2 linked regions of the Actomonas aquatica genome follow. The main gene of each other region encodes a partner of the protein of the gene in region 2 in a complex. Links are inferred from orthologs where the notes say so. Each region holds a gene or a part of one and is shown on either strand. Other genes may lie near its edges.

Region 1 (3,286 bases), 5.1 Mb from region 2 along the record:
GGCGGAGACCCGGAATGGCCGCACGTCATCATCTACGGCCACTACGATGTGCAGCCGGCCGATCCGCTGGAGCTTTGGGAAACCGAAGCGTTCGAACCCGAACAACGCGGTGACCGCCTCTACGGTCGCGGCGCAGCGGATAACAAAGGTCCGCTCATGACCCACATCGCCGCAGTCGCGGCTTTGCTTGAGAAGGAACCTGATCTGCCGCTGCGCATCACCTTCATGGTGGAAGGCGAAGAGGAGATGGGCAGCCCGAGCTTCCCGAAGTTTTTGGAGCAATACCAGGAGCGCCTCGCCGAAGCCGATCTGGTGTTCCTTTCCGACACCGGCATCCCGTCGGCCGATCAAGTCGTAATCACCTGCGGCCTGCGCGGTTTGGTGCTCTTCGACCTCGAAGTCACCACGGCGAAGTCGGACCTGCACTCCGGCCTGCACGGCGGTGTGTTGCGCAATCCGATTCAGGCGCTCACCGAGTTCTGCGCGTCGCTGCACACGGCCGATGGCCGCGTGAACGTGCCGGGCTTCTACGACGACGTGCTCGATGTCGAACAGTGGGAGCGCGACGAGCTCAAGAAATACGGCAGCGATACCGAGGCGTATAAACAGTTCCTCGGCATCCCCGACTTCTACACGGTGGAAGGGTTTGGCCCGTTCGAGGCCATCCGTTTCATGCCGACGTTGGACTTCAACGGCATCGGCGGTGGTTACCAGGGCGAGGGCTCCAAGACCGTCATCCCGAGCAAGGCGATGGTGAAGGTGAGCTGCCGTCTCGTCTCCAATCAGGAGCCTGAAAAGATTCGCGCGCTGCTCTACAAAACCATTGAGGAGCGGATGCCCAAGGACGTGACCTACCGCATCATCGATCAGCACAGCGGCAGCCCCTACGTCGTGGTGCCGCCGGATCGCCCGAATACCCCGGCTGATCAATCGCCGGTGCTGGCCGACGCGTTTCGCGCCACGGATGCGGCCGTGACCGAGGTCTTCGGCAAGCCGCCGCTGTATCTGCGAGAAGGCGGCAGTGTGCCGATCATCGCGGACATTAAGCGCGTGCTTGGCCTCGATTCGGTGATGTTCGGTTTGTTCCTGCCCGAGGACAACCTGCACGCGCCCAACGAGTCCTTTAACCTGAAGGTCATGGAGCGCGGCATGAAGGTCAGCCAGTCGGTGCTGCGCAAACTGGCGCACGGCTAGTTCGATCGTCAGCCATTCGGCTGTAGCCGGGCTCGTTGAGCCCGGTCTTGGCCTATCCGACGCGTTCCCGGGGTCATCGACCCCGGCTACAATTCACTCCAACAAAAAGCCCGGTCCGAATTGGACCGGGCTTTCGTTTAAAAGGGAAGGAGAGGGAGGCTCTGCCTCAGAGCTTCAGGATGATGAGCTCCACGCGGCGGTCTTGCGCCATCTGGCTGTCGCTGGCGTTCTCGACGGCTTCGAGGTCACCCTTGGAAGCGGTCTCGAGGCGGGAAGCGGCGACACCGGCGGTCTCGAGGAATTGGCGGGCCGAGCCGGCTCGGCGATCACCGAGACCGAGGTTGTATTCGGCGGTGCCCTTCCAGTCGCAGTGACCTTCGAGGAGGAGGCGATGCTGCGGGTTGGCGTTAAGGTAATCGATGGCGGCCTCGAGCTTGATGCGCTCGGAGGTCTTGATGCCGCTCTGGTCAAAGTCGAAGTAGACCGGCTCCAGCAGACCTTTGATCATTTGGTCGTCCTCGTAGTAGCCGTCACCGCCACGCATTTCCAAGCCGCTGGCCGAACCGTCGAGCAAGGGATCCAAGCCGGTGTCGATGCCCTGATTCAGCAGGGAATCACCGTAGCCAGCACCTCCGCCAGCGCCCTGCATGCCCATCGCGGTGGCGCTGGGGTCCGGACGGACGGGCTTTTTGGTGCAGCCCGTGAGAGCAAGGGTTGCGACGGTGAGGACGAGGAGAAATTTCTTGGCAAATACGGACATGTGACGGGAAAGGGGGCAGTGTTTTGACTTATCGGTTATCGATTTTACGTCCGCAAGTTATTTAACGGCAGCGTGGCAGACTTCGACCCCTCAATCTGTTTTCTGTTCGATAATGGCTCGCTGCGTGCGGCCTCGACGCTGGGATTGCGGCAAGTCGCGCTGCGTTTGCAGGAACGCGTGGCCATCGCGGTGAAGCCGGTGTCGCTGCTGCACTCGAGCGGCGTCGATGCGGACGCACTGAACTGTCGTCCGGCGGAACTCTTGGAGCCTGCGGTCGCTCGGTTCGCTGAAGCGGGTGGACGCGAAGCGATGGTGTTGCCGTTGTTCTTCGGCCCGAGCGCGGCGCTGGTCGACTATGTGCCGGAGCGACTGGCTGCGTTGCGGGAACGGTTCCCGTTGTTGGAGGTGCGGCAGGCCGGATGTTTGGTGCAGCGTGAGGATGACTCGGCGCGTCTCGTCGCCGAAGCTTTGGCGGCGCAAGTCCGGGCGGTGGAGTCGTCCGCCGAACCGACGGCGCGACACGTGATCCTGGTGGACCATGGCAGCCCGCGTTCGGCGGTGACCGAAGTGCGCAACGCCATCGCGCTCGAGCTGGCTTGTGCGTTACATGGCCGTGTGGCGAGTGTGACGGCGGCATCGATGGAGCGGCGCTCCGGACCCGCCTATGCCTTTAACGAACCGCTGCTGGAGACGGCGCTGAGTGAGCTTGCCCGGAATCCGGCCGTCTCCGAAATCGTGATCGCGCTCCAATTTCTGCAGCCGGGGCGTCATGCCGGACCGGGTGGAGACATTCGGGAGATCTGCGCAGAAGCTTTGCAGCAGGCCGGGCGTCCGGATCTGCGGGTAAAGTTTACGCCGTTGCTGGGCGATAGTGAGGCCGTGTTGAACCTGTTGGAGCGACGATGGCTTCAATGTCTCGCCGCCGCGGACTGAGCGGCGAGCCATTTGCTGGGGCGCAAAAAAAGACCGCCCAGGGCAGGCGGTCTTTCCGGAAATTCGTGGGATAGGCTTCGCTCAGAGCGTCGTCTTGGACTCGATGAGTCCGATTTCCACCGCGTAGCGCGTGAGGCTGGCGACGTCGTGGAGGTTCAACTTACGCATCAGGTTGGTGCGATGGTTGTCCACCGTCTTCACGCTAATACCGAGCTTGAGCGCGATCTCCTTGGTGCTGTGGCTCTCGGCGACGAGCTGGAGGATCTCGCGTTCGCGGTCGGTCAGAAAGTCGGCGGTCGAGCTGGCGGCGGGATTGGCGACGACGTTGCGCAGGAGGGAAGCGACGGCCGGGCCGAAATAGGTGCCGCCGTTGGCGACGGTCTCGAGGCCCTTCTTAAA
Region 2 (3,111 bases):
GCCGAAGAGCTTATGTTTGAGGCCGGCGGGATCGACGAAGTAGCTCATGTTCTCGGCCACACCGAGCAGCGGCACGTTGACCTTTTGGAACATAAGGCCGCCCTTGCGGGCGATGTTGGTCGCGGCGGGTTGCGGGGTGGTGACGAGCACGGCGCCGTCGAGCGGAATGGTCTGCACCAGCGAGAGTTGGGCGTCACCGGTGCCCGGCGGCAGGTCGATGAGCAGGATGTCGAGCTCGCCCCATTTCACGTTTTGGACGAACTGCTGGATCGTCTTCATGATCATGGGGCCGCGCCACACCACGGGGGTGTTGTCATCGATGAGGAAGCCCATCGACATGACCTTTACGCCGTTGGCTTCCATGGGGATGAGCATATCGCCGTCGATCTGCGGGCGACCGGACAGGCCGATCATGAGCGGCACGCTGGGACCGTAGATGTCGCAGTCCATCAGGCCCACACGACCCGGGCGACCGGCGTCGGCGAGGGACTTGGCAAGGGAGCAGGCGAGGTTGACGGCGAAGGTGCTCTTGCCCACGCCGCCCTTGCCCGAGGCGATGGCGACGGCGTGTTTGATTTTGGAGTGGGCGGTATTGGTGGCGTTGCCGGCGAGGTTGCCGCCCTGGCGGGGCGGGGCGGCTTTGGGCGCGGACACGGCCACATCGATGATGGTGTCCTTCACTTCGGGCAAAGCCTGTAGGCAGGCTTCGACGTCACGCTTGAGTTGCAGGGGCGTTTTCGGGTCGTTGGTCGTGAGCGAGAGGGCGACCTTGACGGTGCCGTCGACGAACGCCGCGGATCGCACGATGCCGAACGACACGATGTCGCGGCTGAATCCGGGATATTTAACCTGCTTGAGCTGCTCTTTGATGGCTTCGGGAGTCACGGAATAAAAAGTAATGGGAACGATTGAGGATCGAAAGGGGTTTTACGTTGTTTAGTTGTATCACCCTGTAAATAGGAATGCCTCGAACCTCCCGCCCTTAGATTTCTCATGCGTCTTTTCTCCGTCTTCGTTCTTTTGCTCTCCAGTGTCCCCCTCTTTGCCCAAAATCGGGTGACCGAATTTGATGTCGACGTGCGCGTCGCCGTCTCGTCGGTGCCGGTGCGAGTGAGTGCGACGCCGGAAGCGTTGGATCGTTTGGCCAACCTCGCATTTGAGGCGCACGGGCACTACACCCGTGACAACAGCAACCCACTCTTCGACATCCGTTTCACGGCGGTGGCCGGAACCCGGGTGCAGGTGGATGTGACCCGGGGCGGCACGCGCGTGCTGAGTCGCACGGTGAATGGCACGTCGCTGCGCAACGCCCTACTGAAGGCGGCCGACGTGGCGGTGGAGAATACGGGCGGCGGCAAAGGTTTCTTCGCCTCGCAACTGGCTTTCATCTCCCAGCGCACCGGGCACACCGAGGTGTATGTGGGCGATTTGTTTTTTGGTGAGGTGCGCCAGTTGACCGCCGACCGGGCTTCGGCGATGTCGCCGCGTTGGTCGCCGGATGGGAGCAAGCTGCTTTACACCAGCTTCCACCGTTCCGTGGCATCCAATATTTTTGAGATCAACATGAACACGATGCAGCGCACGGAGTTTGTGCGCTTCAAAGGCACCAACCAGGGGGCGCGTTATAGCCCGGATGGCTCGATGGTCGCGATGGTCCTGAGTGGCGAGGGCAACCCCGAGATATACGTTTCCAACGCCCGCGGTCACCGGGTGGCCCGCCGCACCAATACCCGCAGTGTCGAGTCGTCGCCGGTGTTTTCGCCCGATGGCCGTCAGTTGCTTTTCACGTCTGACGCCATGGGCGGTCCGCAGCTTTTTGTGATGCCGGTGAACGGCGGGCGCATGAGTCGGTTGCCGACCCAGATCAGCCGCTACTGTGCGGAGCCGGACTGGAGTCGTGGTGACCCCAACAAAGTCGCCTTTACCATGCGGATCGGTAGGGGCTTCCAGATCGGCCTGTTCGACATGGCGACCCGTCAGCCGGCGGTGCAGGTTTCCAAGGCGCCGCAGGATGCGGTGGAACCGGCCTGGCTGGGAGACGGCCGGCACCTGCTTTACACGGCCCGCTCGGCGAATCAGCGCAGTATTTGGATCCTCGATACCGAAACCGGCAAATCGACCAAATTGAGCCCGAGTTCATTGGGGCAAGTTTCCCAAGCCTCGCCGATTATGCGCTAATTGCGGTGTCCGGCGCGTGAATGCGCCAACTGGCATGAACTAGGCTTATGGACGGTCGCTCGCCGTCACGCAGTTGAGACATTTGTTTTGCCTGTTTTTTTGGTCCGTCCATTTACGACGCGGACCAAACGCTGACGCGGGAAACTGACGAAACGATGGATCCAGAAGCAGAACAAGAACGGGCGGAAGCCGCGGCGGTTCCCGCCAAACCGATCGACCTCGACCGGCGGGCGATTCAAATCCTGCGCGAAAATGAGTGGGGCGACTACACGCTGCCGACCAAGGGGCTGTATCCCTACCAGTGGAATTGGGACTCGATGTTCGTCGCGCTGGGCTTCTCGGAGATCGACCTGGATCGCGCCTGGACAGAGGTGGAGTCGCTCTTTCAAGGCCAATGGGCCAACGGCATGGCGGCGCACATCGTTTTCCGTCGCGACGACCCGAGCTATTTTCCCGGTCCTTCGATTTGGAAATCCACCCACTCGGTGCCCACCTCGGGCTGTTCGCAGCCGCCAGTGGCGGCGACGGTGGTGCGCGACCTCTACGAGAAAGATCCGGAGGCGGGCTTGGAGCGGCTCCAGACCTTGTTCCCCAAACTCATGAGTTGGCACCGTTGGTTTCACACCAACCGGGTGGTGTCGGGCGGCGCGGCCATTGCGGTCACGCATCCGTGGGAATCGGGGCGGGACAATTCACCGGACTGGGACAAGGCCTTGGCCAACGTCGATCCCACCGGCATCGCGCCCTACCAGCGCAAGGACACCAGCCACGTCGACCCGACGATGCGGCCGACGAGTTTTGAATATGACCGCTACCTGAAGTTGGTGGAGTATGGCGCTGCCTGTGGTTGGGACCACACCCACATCACGCGCGAAGGTCCGTTCGCCGTGGCGGATCCGGGCATCACGTTCATCCTCATGCGGGCCGACCGCG

Evidence for each region.
Region 1: the proteins of K1X11_RS21585 (region 2) and K1X11_RS02250 are in contact, whole or in part, in a crystal structure (PDB 2HQS), measured with the Escherichia coli proteins. The link is inferred for Actomonas aquatica from one-to-one orthologs.

The regions. Positions count from the first base shown.
Region 1 is NZ_CP139781.1:567,318-570,603, forward strand. Bases 158-3,123 are described here. They hold K1X11_RS02250 (OmpA family protein), read right to left. Parts: upstream 1,955-3,123; coding sequence 1,361-1,954; downstream 158-1,360. Other genes in these bases: K1X11_RS02245 (M20/M25/M40 family metallo-hydrolase), read left to right, coding at 158-1,194; K1X11_RS02255 (sirohydrochlorin chelatase), read left to right, coding at 2,027-2,887; K1X11_RS02260 (response regulator), read right to left, coding at 2,969-3,123. Outside these bases: more of K1X11_RS02245, read left to right, coding at 1-157; more of K1X11_RS02260, read right to left, coding at 3,124-3,286. UniProt on the Escherichia coli protein: Part of the Tol-Pal system, which plays a role in outer membrane invagination during cell division and is important for maintaining outer membrane integrity. The Tol-Pal system is also required for polar localization of chemoreceptors clusters.
Region 2 is NZ_CP139781.1:5,645,970-5,649,080, forward strand. What follows is about bases 295-3,085. They hold K1X11_RS21585 (biopolymer transporter Tol), read left to right. Parts: upstream 295-993; coding sequence 994-2,178; downstream 2,179-3,085. Other genes in these bases: K1X11_RS21580 (Mrp/NBP35 family ATP-binding protein), read right to left, coding at 295-885; K1X11_RS21590 (MGH1-like glycoside hydrolase domain-containing protein), read left to right, coding at 2,334-3,085. In the rest of the region: more of K1X11_RS21580, read right to left, coding at 1-294; more of K1X11_RS21590, read left to right, coding at 3,086-3,111. UniProt on the Escherichia coli protein: Part of the Tol-Pal system, which plays a role in outer membrane invagination during cell division and is important for maintaining outer membrane integrity.